DNA from 2 places in the Rhizobium sp. 22-785-1 genome. Region 2 is predicted to be linked to the other one. Evidence: predicted binding sites of a transcription regulator. Region 2 holds the regulator's gene; the other holds the start of a gene.
The links. Region 2 encodes PhoB, which activates phosphate uptake and scavenging genes when phosphate is short. Its sites were predicted from a motif close to TGTCATNNANCTGTCAT; they were not measured.
Positions count from the first base shown of each region.

Region 1 (9,778 bases), on a different contig from region 2:
TCAAATCTTGCCATTTTTCTAGTCCCTGTTTGCCCGTATTCTTCCTGTTTGTCCGCTTCTCTGCGAAAGCTTTTTCAGCTTTGGAGCGCTACCGTCTTCTGCGGCTTTTTCGTCTCCGGCTGTCGTCAGGTTGTTCCTGCTCTTTGTTGAGCTCACTATGCCAAACGGCCTTCAACGGGCGCTTAAAATCCATGATTAACGGGGGCCAAATAAAGTCCAAACGATTGGTAAAATTGGATTTTTGTTAAATATGGGAAGGCCTGCAAATTAAGGGTTTTCGCTGCAATTTTACGAAAAGTTTACGGATGGATTTAAACGCTCTGCTAACCACGGCAGAAGCTTGCGTTTTTGGGGTGCGACACATTTGGTCTTCGGACACACCAAAAATTCTTCATCCGCCCCGCCTTCAGGTTTCCTTTTACGTGAACGTCAACTATAAAGGTGTCCATTCGCACTGGAGTTGCGAAAGCCACGGGCAGCACTGCGCTGCCGTGCCTTTATTGGATTGGGAGGTCCATATGAAGAAATTGACGATTCTCACAGGTCTGGCATTTTTGATCAGCACCAATGTCTTTGCTGCCGAAGCCATCGAAGGCAACTGGAAGACAGCGAGCGGTGAGACCGCAGCAATCGCAAAGTGCGGCTCTGCCTTCTGTGTGACGCTGAAGACGGGAAAACATGCCGGCAAGCAGATCGGCAAGATGACGGGCAGCGGCAACAGCTACTCGGGTGAAATTACCGACCCGGCAGCCGACAAGACCTATAGCGGCTCCGGCACGGTGTCGGGCAATTCCCTCAGCATGAAGGGTTGCGTGTTGAAGGTGCTGTGTAAATCGCAGACCTGGACAAGACTATAAGGATCAAAAAGGGCAGCCAAGCGCTGCCCTTATTCACCACAAGAAGATGGTCGCAAGATCGAGGGCCATCAGGACACTCCTGCCATCGCGTTCAAGAAGCGATGGCGCAGGGGCCGGGCGTTATTTTCCAGCCATCTCGTTTCCGAGCAGGCTGACTTTCTCCCAGCAAGCCGTGGTGCCCAATCGCGCGTTCAAATAAAAGGCTGCGGGTAGAACGCTTGCGACGCTTCTGGGTGACATTCGCAGCAATTTGTCCATTCAAGGGGTCGAATGCGACCGGCCACTGCCACTCAGTCATCTTCCCCACACCAGCTTGGTCGCATGAGAGACGCAACCTGAAGAGGTACGCTGCCTATCAATCCGTCACATCGCTGTAATAAACCCGCTTTAGTTGCTCGCTGAAAATATCCCGTAGTAAGCAAACGGAGAGCGCCATGACCAACATCGACACAAGCAAGCTCAGCTGGGACGAGTGGGACGAGCTGCAAAATCCCCCGCCAGCCGTGACTGATTTCGACCGCGTCGTCGAATCCGCCGTCTCGCGTCGCGGTTTCCTCGGTGGTTTGCTGGCCTTTGGCTCTGCGGCCGCGGCTCTTGGCACACTTGGCAATCTTGCGACCTCGACGTCAGCTCAAGCGCAGGAAGCTACCTCTCGCTTTCCATTCAAGCCGGTGCTCGCCGCAACCGATCACACTGTCCATGTGCCGGAAGGCTATAGCTGGAAGCCGCTTGCCAAGTGGGGTCAGCCACTGTTCCCCAACGTGGCCGATATCGACCCTACAAAAGGCGTCAGCGTTGAAAACTCAGACAAGGTTTTCGGAGAGAACACCGATGGCATGGAGCTTTTCGTCGTCGGCAGCCATCAGTTGATCGCGGTAAACCACGAATATGTAAACAACGAAACCAACCTGCCCCACCGCGAAAAAGGCATGCCAGCGAATCTGGATGAGGTGAAGATCCTGCAGCACATGCAAGGTGTCACCGTCATGGAAGTGGCGGAAGGCAAGGACGGCTGGGAGATCGTCGTCGGCAGCCCGTTCAACCGTCGTATCCACCACAACACGCCCATGAAGCTTTCCGGTCCTGCTGCCGGCTCGGAACTCGTCAAGACAGCAGCCGACCCGAAAGGTGTAGACTGTCTTGGCACCTTCAACAATTGCGGCGCAGGCCGCACGCCATGGGGCACCTATCTGACCTGCGAAGAAAACTTCAACGGCTATTTCGGCTCCACTGAGCCCAACTTCAAAATGCCGGATGACTTCAAGCGCTATGGCATCGCTGCCGAGACGCGCTATGGCTATGAGAAGTTCGACGAGCGTTTCGATGTCTCGAAGAATCCGAACGAGCCGCGCCGCGCTGGCTATGTAGTGGAAATTGATCCGTCCAATGCCACCTCTACGCCGATCAAGCGCACCGCACTTGGGCGCATCAAGCATGAAAACGCTGCTGTTGTGGTGGCGCGTGATGGTCGCGTCGTCGTTTACATGGGCGATGATGAGCGCGGTGAATTCCTCTACAAGTTCGTTTCCAGCGGCATCTATGTTCCAGGCGGCGACACGTCCAAGCTGCTAGACGAAGGCACGCTCCATGTTGCCAAGTTCACCGATGATGGCAATGGCGAATGGCTAGCTCTGACGCCGCAATCGACGGGTATGAAGATGGACGAAATCTGCGTCTTTACCCGTCAGGCCGCATCCAAGGTTGGCGCCACGACCATGGACCGCCCGGAGTGGGTCGCCATCAACCCGGTTGCTATTGAAGCCTATTGCGCGCTGACCAACAACAGCCGCCGCGGCGAGGTGAAAGACGGAAAGATTCGCACCAATGCAGGCGGTGACGTGATGGCCGTCAACGCGGCTAATCCGCGTGAGAAGAATGAGTACGGCCAAATCGTTCGCTGGTATCCTGCCAATGACGATCATGCCGACGGCAAATTCAAGTGGGATCTCTTCTGCATGGCTGGCAATCCGGATGTGCATAAGGATTCTTACGCTGGCTCCTCCAACATCAACTCCGGCAACATGTTCAACTCCCCGGACGGAATGATGTTCGATTCGACCGGTCTGCTCTGGATCCAGACCGACGGAGAAGATAGCAACGAGGGCGATTTCGCCGGTCAAGGCAATAACCAGATGCTGGCGGGCGATCCGGTTACTGGCCGGATCGAGCGCTTCTTGACGGCGCCAAAAGGGTCGGAAGTGACCGGTCAGACTTGGTCTGCCGACAAGCGCACCCACTTCGTCGGCATCCAGCATCCCGACGCTCCTTTCCCCGATGGTGAGGGTAAATTGCCACGCTCCACAATCATCGCCATCAAGCGCGACGACAACGCGATGATCGGCTAAGGCTCACGCTAACGCCATGAAACGAAGGCGCCCTTCCTGCGGCGCCTTTTTTCTTACCGACATGCCGGCACTGAGTGCTTCGTGTCGCGGCGGCCTGCCGAAATTTGAGGGCTTTCTAATTCATTGAAATGCCATTCTTGATATGACAGTTTACCCGCGGGGGTATTTGATCTGGAGGAGAAGGAATTTGCGTTTAATTCTGCCCTATGTACTCGCTGCCACCTGTATTGTGAGCGGACCTGCCATGGCAATCGATCCACCTGCGGCACCACCCGCCGACCGTCCCTTGAGCGAATTCGTTACCTCAGTCGGCAAGGACGGCTCCATCACGTTCCGTCTCTTCGCTCCCTCTGCAAAGGCGGTTTCGGTCGTGCTCGGCTCACGCGCGCCGCTTGAGATGACGAAGGCAGAGAATGGTCTGTGGAGCGTAAAGACCGAAGCGCTGAAGCCCAATCTCTACGAGTACTACTTCAACATCGATGGCTTTCGCAGCATCGACACCGGCACGAACATGCCCAAGCCCCAACGACAGGTAAACACCAGTCTTGTGCTCGTACCTGGCAGCATTCTCGATATTCGCGATGTGCCGCATGGCGAATTGCGCCTGGTGACGATCCCGTCGAAGGCGCTCAAATCGCAACGTCAGACCTATGTCTATACTCCGCCCGGCTACAGCGATATATCGAAGCCGCTTCCCGTACTCTATCTCTATCACGGCTTTGGAGACACGGTGGATTCCTGGGTGACGCAGGGCCGCGCGCCGCAAATGCTCGACAATCTCTTTGCGGAAAAGAAGATGGAGCCGATGATTGTCGTCATTCCTGACACAGAGGCTGACACACCGGAGGCCACCCCGGAAAACTTCCCCGCGGCAGACCGCCGCAAGACGTTTTATCCTGCAAATGCGGATGCGATCGACCGGGAGTTGGTGGAAGACCTCATCCCCTACATGAAGACGCATTACCGCGTGCGCGACGACGCCGATGGCCGTGCGCTGGTCGGGCTTTCCCAGGGCGGTTATCAGGCACTCGTCTCGGGCCTCACTCATCTCGGTACATTTGGCTGGATCGCGAACTTTAGTGGCGTCTCCACCACCACCGTTCCGAACAAGGGTGTAGAGGCCGCGCTCAACACGCCGGAAAAAATCAACGAGAGCCTTCGCAATTTCACCGTCACCGTCGGCACACAGGATCAGGTGACTGGCAAGGACATCGCCGGGTTGAAGTCGACCCTGGACGAGAAGAAGATCAAATATGATTATGTAGAATATAAGGGTCTCGGTCACGAGATGGATGTCTGGCGTCCATCGCTCGAAGCGTTCTTGCAGAAGGTCTTCAAAAAGTAGAGTGCGTTTGCGCCCTGCTTTCACTTAGAGGGGAACTCCGCCGCCCGGCCCGCAATCGAAAAGCGGCGGAGGACCAACTCTGACGGCTTTGGTCGCAGTGCCGCGTGGCGCACTTGCCTTTCTTGGGCTATTTTGTAATTGGGCCTTGCAAAACCGAAAATTGAGCCTATATTGTTCGTATCGACCATTGCTTGTGACGTCGGTCCAGAGCTTAGCTCCCGTCGGATTTCCTCTCAAAACATCGATCTAATCCCGCAAGGTATTTCGGGACCAACAACGATTGCTACGAAAGGAAATCGTTATGAACACTGGTACTGTAAAGTGGTTTAACGCCACCAAGGGCTTCGGCTTCATTCAGCCTGACAATGGCGGCACGGACGTTTTCGTCCACATCTCTGCTGTAGAGCGCGCTGGCATGCGTTCGCTCACGGACGGTCAGAAGATCAGCTTCGAAATCGTTCAGGACCGCCGGTCAGGCAAGAACTCCGCCGACAACCTTCAGGCGGCATAAATTGTCTCTCGCTGACGCTGACCACGGATGTACTGGCAGCAGACGCTGATTGACTGAAGAAAGGTCGGGCATCGCTCGGCCTTTTGTTCTTTATGGCATAGGAGATCCTGATGCCAAGAATGTCTTACAAAATCGGCAATGTCATCGTCCTGAAATCCAGTCATCACGGTGATCTCGCATCGCAGCAGAGCGCCAAGATTGTTGCGGTGATGCCGGAAACACAGGGCGGCAGACGATACCGTATCAGGCTGGCCAACGAAAACTTCGATCGCACCGTCGCTCACGACGACATCGATGTTGAGGCATCGGTCAGCCAGACACCGGATGCTATTGCTCCTAAAGTCTCTAAACCGGGCGACTGGATCAACCACGATCTGGTACGCACAAGAAAATAGCGGCGTAAAGCCGAGTAAGGAAAAGCCTTTGCAAGTCCTCGTCAGAGATAACAACGTCGATCAAGCGCTTCGCGTACTGAAAAAGAAGATGCAGCGCGAAGGTCTGTTGCGCGAAATGCGCGCGCGCCAGTCCTACGAGAAGCCCTCGGAAAAGCGCGTTCGTGAAGAAGCGGAAGCGGTGCGTCGTCATCGCAAGCTTGCGAAGAAGAAGATGCAGCGTGAAGGCCTTCTGCCTATGCCGAAGAAAGCAGTACGCACACGCTGATAGCGACAGTATCGACCTGAAATTCGAGCAAGATTTTCAGCAGACTGCGATGCTTGTATTGAACAGTGAAAGCGTCTTCATGCGCCTACAGAGACGCACGGCGCTTTCTCACAATGAAAGGGTTTCGACATGACCGCTACGAAAGATGAATTCTTCAAGCCCGGCAAACTAACCCCTCAGCAAAAAGCCACAGCAACCAACGATGCCGTTTCTCAAATCCTGGCTGCGGAAACCGCACAGCGCCTGAAGAAAACAGAACGCCTGCGTGAAGCGCGCCTGGCACGCGAAGCAGAGACCGTGATGGTCACGCCACCCGCGCCCACGAAGAAGAAAGTCAAAACAGGGGCTTGATAGTGCGGATAGATGATCGTTACGCCACCGGCATCACCAGAATCGCCCAATCTGCTTAGCGATCTTCCGCATTTTCCCCTACGCTTCAAAATCTTGGTCGCTTCGAGTCCGACCGTGCATCACTCAAAAATCAGTCCTCAAATAGTAGAAATGGTCCAGCAGTTTCTGCGCACTACCCATATTGATTTTGCCGATCTCGGCTTCGTTCCTGTCAGAGGGATCGTAAACGACGTATAAGGTAGTAGACGATATTGATAGTCCGCTTACTCCGACCTCAAATAGGACTTCGCCATTTTCATTGGGGGATTTTTTCTTAACCTCCTCCATGTATGTCGCCTGGTGCAACAGAAAATACGGTACCGGCGAGTACGGCGATGTTAAAGACCCATAGGTCAAGAACGCTGCCGGAAACGGTCCAACAAGCATCGACAAAAGATTACGCCATCGTCTCATACAGACGAGAAATATAAACATGGCGATACTCGCTATTGATACGCCCATGACGAGGAAGCACGTCAATAAAAGCGGCATCACCACATTTACGTTGGGGAAGAACGGGGCGATTATCGCGGGAAAAAACACCGCAGTCCAAATCCATATAAAGGCCCAAGTCCACCCGTCTTCCGAGTCCGCACTCTGTGATTGATCAACATCACCAGCGGGCACTGTAGCCTGTGCTGAATAGTCTGGTCCAACGGAACGCCGATCCTCCAAGTCATTAACCTCCCTGAACCCGGCATGAACCTCCCTCTCAGAGTTGGTTCAGTCCAACTGTGGCAATGTCATGTCCAGATTACGGGACAGGACAACAGTAAGGGGAAATGGGCATGGCAATCTTGATACGTCGCTTCAGCATCATCGTTCTTCTGATGGCTATCTTCGCCATGTCGTTCGCTGCTCTTGTTGTCAATCCTAACCGCAGCTTCCAGCGCATCAGCGTCGGCACCGCCTACACCTGCCAGCATGGGTATTCACCCAGCTGCCACGTCACGTTGTGAGGCGCGAGATGAACAAGAATATCGCTAACGCGCTACTCTCCGGACTTCGGATGTTCATCATGGCATCTGTGTTTCTGGGCCCATTCGCCGGACTGGCCGTCTACAAAACAGACCAACGGCCTGCTTCCAACGGCGCGGGCTTCGTGTTGTTGATGAGCTTGCAGCGCGGCTCTGTCAGCTAAGTCGAATTTTCTGACGGATTTTTCAAAATGCACATATTTCTGTCGCTTGCCTGTCGAATTAGGCTCCCTATAATGGGCCATGACAATAGCAAAGCACACGATTCCGCCCCTCGCCTTCATAACGCCCGAGCCTTTCGCACCGCGGACTTTTGATGATCCGAAAGAAGCCGTAGAGGCGCTGACGGCGCTTTATGATCGCAACACCGATTTCCTCATCAAATCCTTTACTGATCTTGCCAAGGGCGCGCCCATTGAGGGGCGCTACCGCGCCTGCTATCCACAGGTCAGCATAGAGACGTCGACATTCGGACATGTCGACTCGCGCCTCTCCTATGGCCATGTCACCTCGCCTGGTGTCTATACGACCACGATTACCCGGCCGCAGCTTTTTCGCCATTATCTCAAGGAACAGCTCGGCCTCTTGATCAAGAACCACGGCGTTCACGTGACCGTTTCGGAATCGGCGACGCCTATTCCGCTCCACTTCGCCTTTGGCGAAGGAGCATATGTGGAAGCCTCTGCGGCCTCTTCGCTGTCTGACGTCCCGCTTCGCGATCTTTTCGACACGCCGGATTTGAACAACACCGACGATCTGATCGCCAATGGTGAGTACGATCAGGTTCCGGGCGAGCCGGCGCCGCTTGCTCCTTTCACGGCGCAGCGTATCGACTACTCGCTGGCACGGCTGAGCCACTACACGGCAACGAGCCCAAACCACTTCCAGAACTTCGTTCTGTTCACCAACTACCAGTTCTACATTGACGAGTTCGCCGTATGGGCGCGCAAGCTGATGGCAGACGGTGGTGACGGCTATACCGCCTTCGTCGAGCCCGGCAACATCATCACTCATGCCGGATTGGACCGGCCCGAGACCGATACGACGCTTGGGCGTCTGCCACAAATGCCGGCCTACCATCTGAAGAAGAAGGGGCATGCCGGCATAACGCTGGTCAACATCGGCGTCGGGCCCTCCAATGCCAAGACGATCACCGACCATATCGCCGTGCTGCGTCCACACGCCTGGCTGATGGTCGGCCACTGTGCCGGTTTGCGTAACAGCCAGAGGCTCGGTGATTACGTGCTGGCCCATGCCTATGTGCGCGAAGATCACGTGCTGGATGACGACCTGCCGGTCTGGGTGCCGATTCCCGCACTTGCAGAAGTCCAGCTTGCGTTGGAAGGCGCGGTGGAGGAAGTCACGGGTTATGAAGGCTTCGAGCTGAAGAGGATTATGCGGACCGGGACGGTTGCGACGATCGACAACCGAAACTGGGAACTGCGTGATCAGGCCGGACCGGTAAAGCGTCTGTCCCAATCACGCGCGATTGCGCTCGATATGGAATCGGCAACCATTGCGGCCAACGGCTTCCGCTTCCGCGTGCCCTACGGCACCCTTCTGTGTGTTTCCGACAAGCCATTGCATGGCGAGTTGAAGCTTCCCGGCATGGCGACGGAATTCTATCGCACACAGGTGGCGCAGCATCTCCAGATTGGCATTCGTGCCGTCCAGAAACTTGCGGCCATGCCAACGGAAACGCTGCACTCACGCAAGCTCAGAAGCTTTTACGAAACGGCGTTCCAGTAGGTTTTCTGGCGCTACTTTTGTGTCGGTACAAAGAGCGCGAGAGCCGTTCCAATCAGAGAAGATAAGATAACGAGCAGGTGCAGGTTCACGGCAGCCTGGCCTAGAGCGGACAGTGCCTTGGCATCGGCGGCGGCTCCAAGGCCAACCGCGCCTGCGGTGATTCCCGCCGGATAGGTGCCGACACCGCCCGGCGCGTGTACGGGCAGTACGGAAGACAGTTCACCGCCAAGCGCTCCGCCAAAACTTGCAGGAAGGCTGATCTCGCCCATCAGCATCAATACCCAGGCTAACACGGCGATCTTGACGAACCAGTTGATGAGCGTTGCAGCCCATGCCCTGAGAAAGGCTTGCGCGTCTATCGGCAGCCCCGCCTGCAACTCATCGATGACCTTGACGAGTTTTGAAGGCGCGGCTCGATGGATCAATCCGATGACGATGTGGCGCCCGGCAAATCCAAAGACTGGCAGAAGCAGAAAGACCATCCAGCCCACCCAAATCCAGATGCTTGCCTCCTCCAAGGCCCATCCCAGCGCGGCCGCCGCCAGAAGCGCATGCAGATCGAAGAGCCGCATAACGAGAAGCGCCGAGGTTCCGCGCAGAAGGTTGACACCGAACTCTCGCCGCATCAGCAACGGAAAACTGGTTTCGCCACTTCGAAACGGCAACATGATGTTGAGTATGTTGTGAAGCTGAACCACGCGAAACAGCGTCGCGAAGCGGCCTCGCGTTTCTTGGGGAAAGTAATCGTAAATGCGCCAGGTGCGCAGAACATAGGTTGCGACGAGAAGCGACAGAGCAAGGGCAATCGTGCCTAGGCCGGCGTGGGACCACAGACCGAAGATGGTAGCCCAACCCCACACCCATTGAATGAAAGCAGCATAGGCGATGACGACAACCACCATGCCGAGCGTCATTGCGTTGCCTGCAAGCAACGCAAACGGTTT
Region 1 is NZ_JBNWDI010000008.1:163,457-173,234, reverse strand. It holds gene ACQZ5M_RS16875 (sel1 repeat family protein) at 1-14, opposite strand, end outside; gene ACQZ5M_RS16870 (DUF2147 domain-containing protein) at 519-857, shown strand; gene ACQZ5M_RS16865 (PhoX family protein) at 1,292-3,202, shown strand; gene ACQZ5M_RS16860 (esterase) at 3,390-4,547, shown strand; gene ACQZ5M_RS16855 (cold-shock protein) at 4,849-5,058, shown strand; gene ACQZ5M_RS16850 (cold-shock protein) at 5,169-5,453, shown strand; gene rpsU (30S ribosomal protein S21) at 5,482-5,718, shown strand; gene ACQZ5M_RS16840 (hypothetical protein) at 5,848-6,069, shown strand; gene ACQZ5M_RS16835 (hypothetical protein) at 6,193-6,783, opposite strand; gene ACQZ5M_RS16830 (hypothetical protein) at 6,897-7,067, shown strand; gene ACQZ5M_RS16825 (hypothetical protein) at 7,076-7,249, shown strand; gene amn (AMP nucleosidase) at 7,329-8,834, shown strand; gene ACQZ5M_RS16815 (lysylphosphatidylglycerol synthase domain-containing protein) at 8,846-9,778, opposite strand, start outside.
Region 1: the regulator PhoB is predicted to act here: its motif matches at 1,219-1,235, upstream of ACQZ5M_RS16865 (PhoX family protein).

Region 2 (9,778 bases):
GCATGCCCACGCCCTGATCGATGGTGAAGGCGAGAATGCCGGTGCCAAGAAGCTGCTCGGGCGATGTTTGTCCAGCCGCCGTCGCTTCTGCCAAACGATCTTCATCGAAGCGGGCATAGGCGCGCATGTTTTCCGGCGCGGTAAAATCTGCGACCAGAAGATCGACGGGACCATCGCCCTTGGTCTGCACCGTGAGCTTGCCGGAGAATTTCAGCGACGTGCCGATCAGCGCCGTCAGCACCAAGGCTTCCGCCAGAAGCCGGGCGACAACGGGCGGATAATCATGGCGCTGCAAGATCGCGTTCAAGAGCGGACCGACCTGCACTGCGCGTCCGCGAACGTCTAGCCCTTCCACCTGGAAGGGGACGACCTTATCGTCGCCAGCAAAGTTCATATCATCCAGTTCTACGGTCACGGCCGCCATGGTCCTGCTCCTTCTTACCTGCCGTCCGAAATGCGGATGCGATCGCCACGTTTTCGGTCGCGATCAGCAGGTCTTTTGTGCGGTTCTCGCAAAGATAAAGCGGGGAATGGCAAAACGAAACCATCCCCTGCCCAAATGTCGCGATAAACGATTGATGAAACGCCGCCGTGAACCGGCAGCACTGGTTGGCGTAGAGATGGGGCGTCGCGCTGGAAATTCAAGTTTCCGGCGGCGCCCCTCGCTTTTACCCTAACTCCAGATCAGATGACGCCCATGCACCAGGCAATCACGGCCTTCTGCGCGTGTAGACGGTTTTCCGCCTCATCGAAGACCACCGATTGCGGGCCGTCGATCACCGCATCGGTCACTTCCTCGCCGCGGTGTGCGGGCAGGCAATGCATGAAGAGCGCCTCGCTATTGGCCTTCTTCATCAGGGCTTCATTGACCTGATACGGCTGGAAGATGTTATGGCCGCGCGCCTTGTGCTCCTGGTTCATGGAGACCCAGGTATCGGTGACGATGCAGTCGGAACCGGCGACGGCGCGCTCGGCATCGTGGCACAACATAATCTCGCCGCCATTGTTGCGCGCCCAGTTTAGATACTTGTCCAAGGGTTCAGAGCCCATGGGCACAGCCATGTTCATCTTATAGCCGAAGCGGGCAGAGCCCTCGACCAGCGAATGCAGTACATTGTTGCCGTCGCCCGTCCAGGCAAGGGTCTTGCCCATCACAGGGCCGCGATGCTCTTCGAAGGTCATGATGTCGGCCATGATCTGGCAGGGATGCGTCTCGTCGGTCAGGCCGTTGATGACAGGAACCGTGGCATGTTCGGCAAGCTCCAGCAGACGGTTATGATCGGTCGTGCGGATCATGATAGCGTCCACATAGCGCGACAGAACCTTTGCCGTGTCGCCGATGGTTTCGGCGCGGCCAAGCTGCATTTCAGTGCCGGAGAGAAATAGCGTTTCGCCACCCAGCTGGCGCATGCCGACATCGAAGGACACGCGGGTCCGCGTCGACGGCTTTTCGAAAATCATCGCCAGCATCTTACCGGCGAGCGGCTTGTCCGCCGTTCCGTTCTTGGTCGCGATCTTGCGGCTCTTTGCGTCTTCGAGAATGAGCCGCAGGTCTTGCGAGCCGACGGCCGAAAGGTCGAGAAAATGCTTTGCCATTTAATTTAGTCCCATCAATGCGGGCCACCCTTTACGCCGGCCCTCGATGCGCCTTGTGTCAGGCGCTCTTTGCCAGTTTGGTGGTAAGTGCTTCAGCGGCCTTCTCGATGCGCGCAAGCCCGTCACGCGCTTCTTCAGCGGTGACGACCAGCGGCGGCAACAGGCGGATGACGTTATCGCCCGCCGGCACACCAAGAAGATGTTCTGCGCGCATTGCCTGAAGCAGATCGCCGGAAGGAATCCGCGCCTTGATACCAAGCAGAAGACCTTCGCCACGGATTTCCTCGATGACATCCGGATAGCGATCCTTCAACGAAGCCAATCCTTGGCGGAAGACGAGCGCCACGTCGCGCACGTGCTGGATAAAGCCTTCAGCCAGAACGATATCAAGCACGGCATTGCCAGCGGCCATGGCCAGCGGGTTGCCGCCATAGGTCGTCCCGTGCGAGCCGGCGGTCATGCCGGATGCGGCGTCTGCCGTTGCCAGGCAAGCGCCGAAAGGGAAGCCGCCGCCGATGCCCTTGGCAACCGCCATGATGTCGGGCGTGACGCCGGACCATTCATGCGCAAAAAACTTGCCGGTACGGCCAACGCCAGTCTGCACTTCGTCGAAGATCAACAAGAGGCCGTGCTCTTCGCAAAGCGCCCGCAGCGTACGCAGGAACTCAGGCGCGACGACGCGGATACCGCCCTCACCCTGGATCGGCTCGATCAAAAGGGCTGCCGTTTCAGGCACGATAGCAGCTTTGAGCGCGTCGAGATCACCGAACGGCACCTGATCGAAACCCTCGACCTTGGGGCCGAAACCCTCCAGATATTTGGCCTGGCCGCCAGCCGCGATGGTGGCAAGCGTGCGGCCATGAAACGCGCCTTCAAAGGTGATGATGCGGAATTTTTCCGGGTGGCCGTGGGTGTATTGATAACGGCGTGCGGTCTTGATGGCGCATTCCAGCGCTTCGGCGCCTGAGTTGGTGAAGAACACCTTGTCGGCAAAAGTCGCATCGGTCAGCCGCTTGGCCAGCACTTCCTGACCTGCAACCTCATAAAGGTTGGACAGGTGCCAGACCTTCTCTACCTGCGCCTTCAGAGATTCAACCATATGGGGATGGCTGTGGCCGACGGAGGTCACGGCGACGCCCGCACCGAAATCGAGATATCGCTCGCCGGTTTCCGTGATCAGCCAAACGCCCTCGCCTCGTTCGAAGCGTAAGGGGGCTCTGGAAAACGTATCGAACAACGGCCCGGATTTGGGGGCAGTTTCGGCCATGGCGACATCACTCCTTACGTCAAGTCGGGACAGACGACTGTCAATAGGGCTAGCGGGTTATCCCTGCCCTGAAAATCAAAAATGCCGCCTCGCGGCGGCTTGCATGCTGTCTTCATTGCGAGGTCACTATTGTCACTTCCCCACCTAATGTCAACAAATCTCGGCACTTTCGGGCATTTACAAGCCTTGGTAGGCAAGCTTCCAGCAACCACCAACTGTTGCCTTTCTGACTCACACGGGAAGCAAGTTGGGGAAAACCGGAAAATCGATTCCAGATGATTCCTGCGACTCTTGTCACGGAGTCAACCGACGATTAGGTTAACCGTCAATTACTAGACTGCAATGCGGCGGAACTAGTCACCTACAATCTGGCAAATGGCCTGCGCGTGGTTCACTCCACGGCATCGTAGGTGGATTCTGCCCGAAACAACGCGACGAGCGGAGAAGCGGCATGAACTGGACGGACGAACGAGTAGAAAAACTCAAGAGATTATGGTCCGAAGGGCTTAGCGCAAGCCAGATCGCAGCACAACTGGGCGGTGTGAGCCGCAATGCCGTCATCGGCAAGGTTCACCGCCTGAACCTGCCAGGTCGCGCCAAGGCTGGCGGCACGGTCGCCACGTCGCGCCCTGCGCCTAAGCGTCCTGCAGCAGCGCCGCGCCCAGCAAGCTACACGGCTGCTCCGGCCCGTGTCGCAACGAGCCGTCCTGCACCTGCACGCACCACTGGCGCTCTCGCGTTCAAGGAAGACATGGAGATCGACGCGGTCGAGCCCATGGAATATGTCCGCTCTTCCAACAATGTCGTCATCCCGATCTCGCGTCGCCTGACACTGACGGAGCTGACCGAACGTACCTGCAAGTGGCCCGTCGGTGACCCGCTCAAGGACGACTTCCACTTCTGTGGCTGCGAAGCAGCTGAAGCGTCGCCTTATTGCAAGTTCCACGCGAAAATGGCTTACCAGCCGGTGAGCGAACGCCGTAAGGCGTAAGGCTCAGTTTCAAGACCATTTCGAAAAGCGGGCTTCGGCCCGCTTTTTTTGTGCGTTCCTTCAAGCGTTTCCTCGATCCAATTGGTCCAGACTTGCCTGCAGCAGCGATCATGCGCAGACTACCACCATGAACGCGATCGACACGCTCTACGACTATATCTCGGTCCTATGGACGAAGGTGGTCAAAACGCCCTTCCCTCCGATCCCGCGCCGCGCACGCGGCGACGGGACGGTATATGTCGAATGGCGACGGGGTCGCTACTGGCTGATCTGCGAAGAGCGTGGCGAGGAGTATTGGCGGCGCGAGGCGAACGACATGGACGATGCCGCGTTCCAACTGATGTCGATCGTCTCGAGCGCGTTGGTGCGCGATCGAGAGCTTGAGTTTCGGCAAAAGCAAGCCGGTCGCTCTGGCGATCCTGAGCGCTACTCGCGCTGGAACTGGATGTATCAGGAAATCGAGCTGATGAACGACATCAAGGAGAGTTATGGCGCTCGAACCAGAGCCCACTATGAGGAGGTGCTGGAACGCAGCCCGCTATCGCAGGACGAAATAGACGCCGCGCGCTATCCCCTTCCTACCTCAAGATCTGACGCCTCGTAGCCATATGCTGGAGGCTGCTGCGTCAGAAAATCGGAGCGCTAGCCATGATAGAAAGCGCTCCCTAAGGCAATCAGGCTTCCATGGAATATCCGGCACCGCGAACGGTACGGATCACATCCTGCATGCTTGAGAAGTTCAGTGCCTTGCGCAGGCGACCGACATGGACGTCTACCGTGCGTTCATCCACGTAGATGTCATGTCCCCAGACGCCATCGAGAAGCTGAGATCTGGAGAAGACGCGTCCCGGCGACGTCATCAGGAACTCCAACAGACGGAACTCGGTCGGCCCAAGGCGGACTTCGCGGCTCTTGCGGTGAACGCGGTGCGTCTCGCGATCGAGTTCAATATCGCCGCATTTCAGCACGGAGGATAGAACCTCGGGCTTGGCGCGGCGCAACATCGCCTTGACGCGTGCCATCAGCTCTGGCGTGGAAAAGGGCTTGACGACGTAATCGTCAGCGCCCGTTGCCAGACCGCGCACCCGTTCGCTTTCCTCGCCGCGTGCCGTCAGCATGATGATCGGCAGACGCTCGGTTTCGGGCCGCATACGCAGGCGACGGCAAAGCTCGATGCCGGAGACGCCCGGCAACATCCAGTCAAGGATGAGAAGATCCGGCGTGCGCTCCTGGAGGCGGATTTCCGCCTCGTCGCCACGCGGAATAGTGTCGACGTCATAGCCTTCGGATTCGAGATTGTAACGCAGGAGGACGCTCAGCGCCTCCTCATCTTCGACAACGGCGATTTTCGGCACCATGGCTCCAGATCCTATCTGCCGCTTACTCGGTCACAGCGCCGAGCGTGTTGGAACTATCGTCCTTCGGACGCTCACCTGCAGGCTGGCTGCCGGTGGTCATGTAGTAGATGGTCTCGGCAATGTTGGTCGCGTGGTCGCCTACACGCTCGATGTTCTTGGCGCAGAACAGAAGATGCGTGCAGGTGGTGATGTTGCGCGGATCTTCCATCATGTAGGTCAGAAGCTCGCGGAAGAGCGAGGTGTACATGGCGTCGATCTCTTCATCGCGCTCGCGGATGGCCTGGGCCTTTTCCGCCGAACGCGTGGAGTAGACGTCCAGCACTTCCTTCAGCTGAACCAGCGCCAGTTCCGAAAGGTGCTCCAGGCCACGCGCCAGTTTACGCGGAACGCCGGTGCCTGCCACTGCAATGACGCGCTTGGCGGTGTTCTTGCCCAGATCGCCGACGCGCTCGAGGTCTGCGGCGATGCGCAGCGAACCGATGATTTCGCGCAGGTCTGCGGCCATCGGCTGACGCTTCGCGATCGTCACGATCGCCTTGTCGCCGATTTCACGCTCGGCGTGATCGAGGATCGTATCGTCGGAGATGACCTTCTGCGCCAAGGCCGCATCGGAATTGACGAGCGCGCGCACGGCGTCGGCGCACATCTGCTCGGCCAGTCCGCCCATTTCGGCGATCCGGCGGCTGAGGAACTTCAGCTCCTCGTCATAGGCTGACATGATGTGGGAATGTGTCGGCATAGTCGTAATCTCCAGTTTCGAAACGCCCTGTCGCAAGCCTTTTGTTGGCTCAAGCGACAGGCGCGGTGGGATGCGCGGGCAACAGCAGGATCAGCCGAAACGACCCATGATATAGTCCTGGGTACGCTGGTCATCCGGGTTGGTGAACATCTTGTCCGTATCGTTCTCCTCGACCAGATGACCGAGGTGGAACATGGCGGTGCGCTGGGACACGCGAGCGGCCTGCTGCATCGAGTGGGTCACGATGACGATGGTGTAGTTGGCGCGAAGCTCGTGGATCAGTTCCTCGACCTTGGCAGTCGCGATCGGGTCGAGCGCCGAGCAGGGCTCATCCATCAGGATGACTTCCGGCGAAACGGCAACAGCACGCGCGATGCACAGGCGCTGCTGCTGACCACCGGAAAGACCGGTACCGGACTCATGCAAGCGGTCCTTGGCTTCGTTCCAGAGACCTGCCTTCTGCAAGCTAGACTCGACGATCTGATCCATATCCGCCTTGTTGCGGGCAAGACCATGGATGCGCGGGCCGTAGGCGATGTTTTCGTAGATCGACTTCGGGAACGGGTTCGGCTTCTGGAACACCATGCCCACACGCGCGCGAAGCTCGACGACGTCGATTGCAGGATCGTAGATGTCTTCACCGTCGAGCGTGATCTGGCCGGTCACGCGGCAACCGTCGATGGTGTCGTTCATGCGGTTCAATGTGCGCAGGAAGGTGGACTTGCCACAACCGGATGGGCCGATGAGTGCCGTTACGGTGTTTTCGCGAACATTGAGGTTCACATCGTAAAGGGCGCGCTTCTCGCCGTAGTAGACGGAGACGTCCTTGCCGATCATCTTATAGGAAACTTCATTCATTTTCTTGTCCAGCGCCTTTTCAACTGCTGCTTCCGACAACATGTTCATTGTTCCGTTCTCCCTTGGTTCTTCGCATTTTCAGACGGAAACCCGGTATCCACTTTTCTCAAAATGCTTTTACCAGCGACGCTCGAAGCGGCGACGCAGGAGGATTGCGCCCACATTCATCACAAGGAGGAACATAAGCAGGATGATGATAGCGCCAGACGTTCTCTCGACAAAGGCGCGTTCGGCTTCGTTTGCCCACATGTAGATCTGAACCGGCAGCGCTGTTGCAGGATCGAGCGGCGTCGTCGGGTAGTTGGCGACGAAGGCCACCATGCCGATGAGAAGCAGTGGAGCTGTTTCGCCAAGGGCGTGTGCGAGACCGATGATGGTACCGGTCAGGATGCCGGGCATGGCGAGAGGCAGCACGTGGTGGAAGATGGTCTGCATCTTCGATGCGCCAAGACCGAGTGCGGCTGCGCGGATAGACGGCGGCACGGCCTTCAAGGCTGCACGCGTCGCGATAATGATCGTGGGCAGCGTCATCAATGTGAGCACCAGACCGCCGACGAGCGAAGCCGAGCGCGGGAAGCCCATGAAGTTGATGAACACCGAAAGACCGAGCAGACCGTAAACGATAGAGGGTACCGCCGCCAGATTGTTGATGTTGACCTCGATAAGGTCCGTCAGGCGGTTCTTCGGCGCAAACTCTTCCAGGTAGATGGAGGCTGCAACGCCAATCGGCAGCGACAGCACCAGAACGATCAGCATCATGTAGAAGGAGCCGATGAGTGCAACGCCGACACCGGATGCCTCAGGGCGGCTGGACGCGCCGTTGAAGAAGATACCGGTGTTGAACTTCTTTTCCAACGCGCCCTTTTCCACCAACTGGTTCATCCAGCCGACCTGCTGGTCGGAGATGCGGCGGTTCTGCTCCTCGCCAGTCATATCGACCTGGCCCTTGAAAGCACTGTCGACATCACCCGATGCCAGAAGAGAAACGGTGCGCGTCGTACCGATCACGTTCGGGTCGGAGGTGACGATATCGCGAAGCTGGGTGCGGACGCTGTCAGAGATAAGCGCGTTGACGGCGCGCAACGCCGTACGGTCTTCCAGCGAAACGCCGAGTACCTTGGCAAGCGAGTTGCGGGCCACAACCGGATAATTCGCCGTCATCAGCTTGGTCGGGTTCTGAGCACGGACATTGTCCGGATCGATGATCTGTTGCGAGAACTCGACCGGGATCGTGATCATCGTCTGCTGAAAGGCGGTGTAGCCCTTGCCGATGACGGACCAGAGAAGCAGGAAGAGAAACAACAGGCCGAAGGAGATCGCAGCGACACCATAGGTGCGGAAGCGGCGCTCTGCGGCATAACGGCGCTTGATGCCGATATCGCGACGGACCTTCTTCGTTGCGGCGGGGACGGAAACGCCCTGAGTAACGACGTCGGTCATTCGTACTGCTCCCGGTATTTGCGCACGATGTAGAGCGCGTAGATATTGAGGCAAAGCGTGATCGCAAACAGCGTGATGCCAAGCGCGAAGGCAACGAGCGTCTGCGGCGAGGTGAACTCAAGGTCGCCCGTCAGCTGGCTGACGATCTTGACGGTTACGGTTGTCATCGGCTCGAAGGGGTTAAGTTGCAGGCGGGCGGCAACACCGGCGGCCAGAACCACGATCATGGTTTCACCGATGGCGCGCGAGGCGGTCATCAGGATCGCGCCGACGATGCCTGGAAGAGCGGCCGGCAGAATGACCTTCTTGACCGTCTCGGAGCGGGTGGCACCAAGGCCCAGCGATCCATCGCGAAGCGAGCGAGGCACGGCGGTGATGATGTCATCCGACAGCGAGGAAACGTAAGGGATCAGCATGATACCCATGACGAAGCCGGCAGTGATGACGCTCTGTGCCTGGATGAAGCTGGCATAGTTGCCGGTTGCCAGACCGTTGATTTGAGCAGAGATGTCACGCAGGAACGGACCGACAGTCGTCAGCGCAAAGAAGCCGTAGACAATCGTCGGGATGCCGGCGAGCACTTCCAGGAGCGGCTTGGCGATAGAGCGCAAACGCGGGCTTGCATACTCGGCCATGTAGATTGCCGAAAACAGACCGACCGGAACCGCGACCAGCATGGCCACGAAGCCGATATAGAGCGTACCGGCAAGCAGCGGAATAAGGCCGAACTGACCGGAGCTATCGGTAGAGCCAGCTGCGGCGAAGCGTGGGTCCCATACCGTGCCGAAGAAGAACTGGTGGGCAGGCACCATCTGAAAGAACTGGATCGCTTCCGTCAGCATCGACATGACGATGCCGATGGTCGTCAGGATCGCGATTGAAGAGGCCACCAGCAACGCGCCGAGAATGACCTGCTCGACCCGATTGCGGGCACGAAAGCGCGGTGCGATGGCGCGAAGGGCATGGAATGCGCCGCCGAGTGCAGCAAGGAGCACGACCAGCGCCATGGCGATACGGCTGGTGGATGTCAGCGTGTTCAGCTTTTCCGCAGCCTCGATCATGTAGGGCTGCGGATCGCCGGCGATGGCGACACCCTTGGACGCCAAGACCGTGCGCGCCGTGGCCGGATCTGCCTTTACTGCGTCGTCCTCAGATGACGAGAGTTGCTTCAAGCCACGCGCGATCGACGTCACCATGCCGTAGGTCAGGCTCTGCTGCGCTTCCGGTTGTGCCTTGATGTCTTCCGGGAAGCTAGCATGGACTGCCGAATTGATGACGAGGGGGCTTACGACCAGCCAAAGCGCCAGGATCAGCGCAGAAGGGATCAGAGCCCAGATCAAAACATAGGAGCCGTGATAACCCGAACGGGAATGCATGTTGGACGAACGTGCGCCCGCCAACACCGCGGCACGGCGCTTGCCCAGCACATAGCTGGAAATGCCGATCAGCGCCAATACGAGCAGAAGGATGGATGTGTTCATGGAGAGTTTCCTCGGCGCACCACGCGGCACGATGCGGCATCATTTCAC
Region 2 is NZ_JBNWDI010000002.1:314,417-324,194, forward strand. It holds gene ACQZ5M_RS06225 (Hsp33 family molecular chaperone) at 1-424, opposite strand, end outside; gene argF (ornithine carbamoyltransferase) at 685-1,596, opposite strand; gene ACQZ5M_RS06235 (aspartate aminotransferase family protein) at 1,655-2,863, opposite strand; gene ACQZ5M_RS06240 (GcrA family cell cycle regulator) at 3,315-3,854, shown strand; gene ACQZ5M_RS06245 (hypothetical protein) at 3,982-4,458, shown strand; gene phoB (phosphate regulon transcriptional regulator PhoB) at 4,529-5,212, opposite strand; gene phoU (phosphate signaling complex protein PhoU) at 5,235-5,951, opposite strand; gene pstB (phosphate ABC transporter ATP-binding protein PstB) at 6,042-6,857, opposite strand; gene pstA (phosphate ABC transporter permease PstA) at 6,927-8,249, opposite strand; gene pstC (phosphate ABC transporter permease subunit PstC) at 8,246-9,730, opposite strand.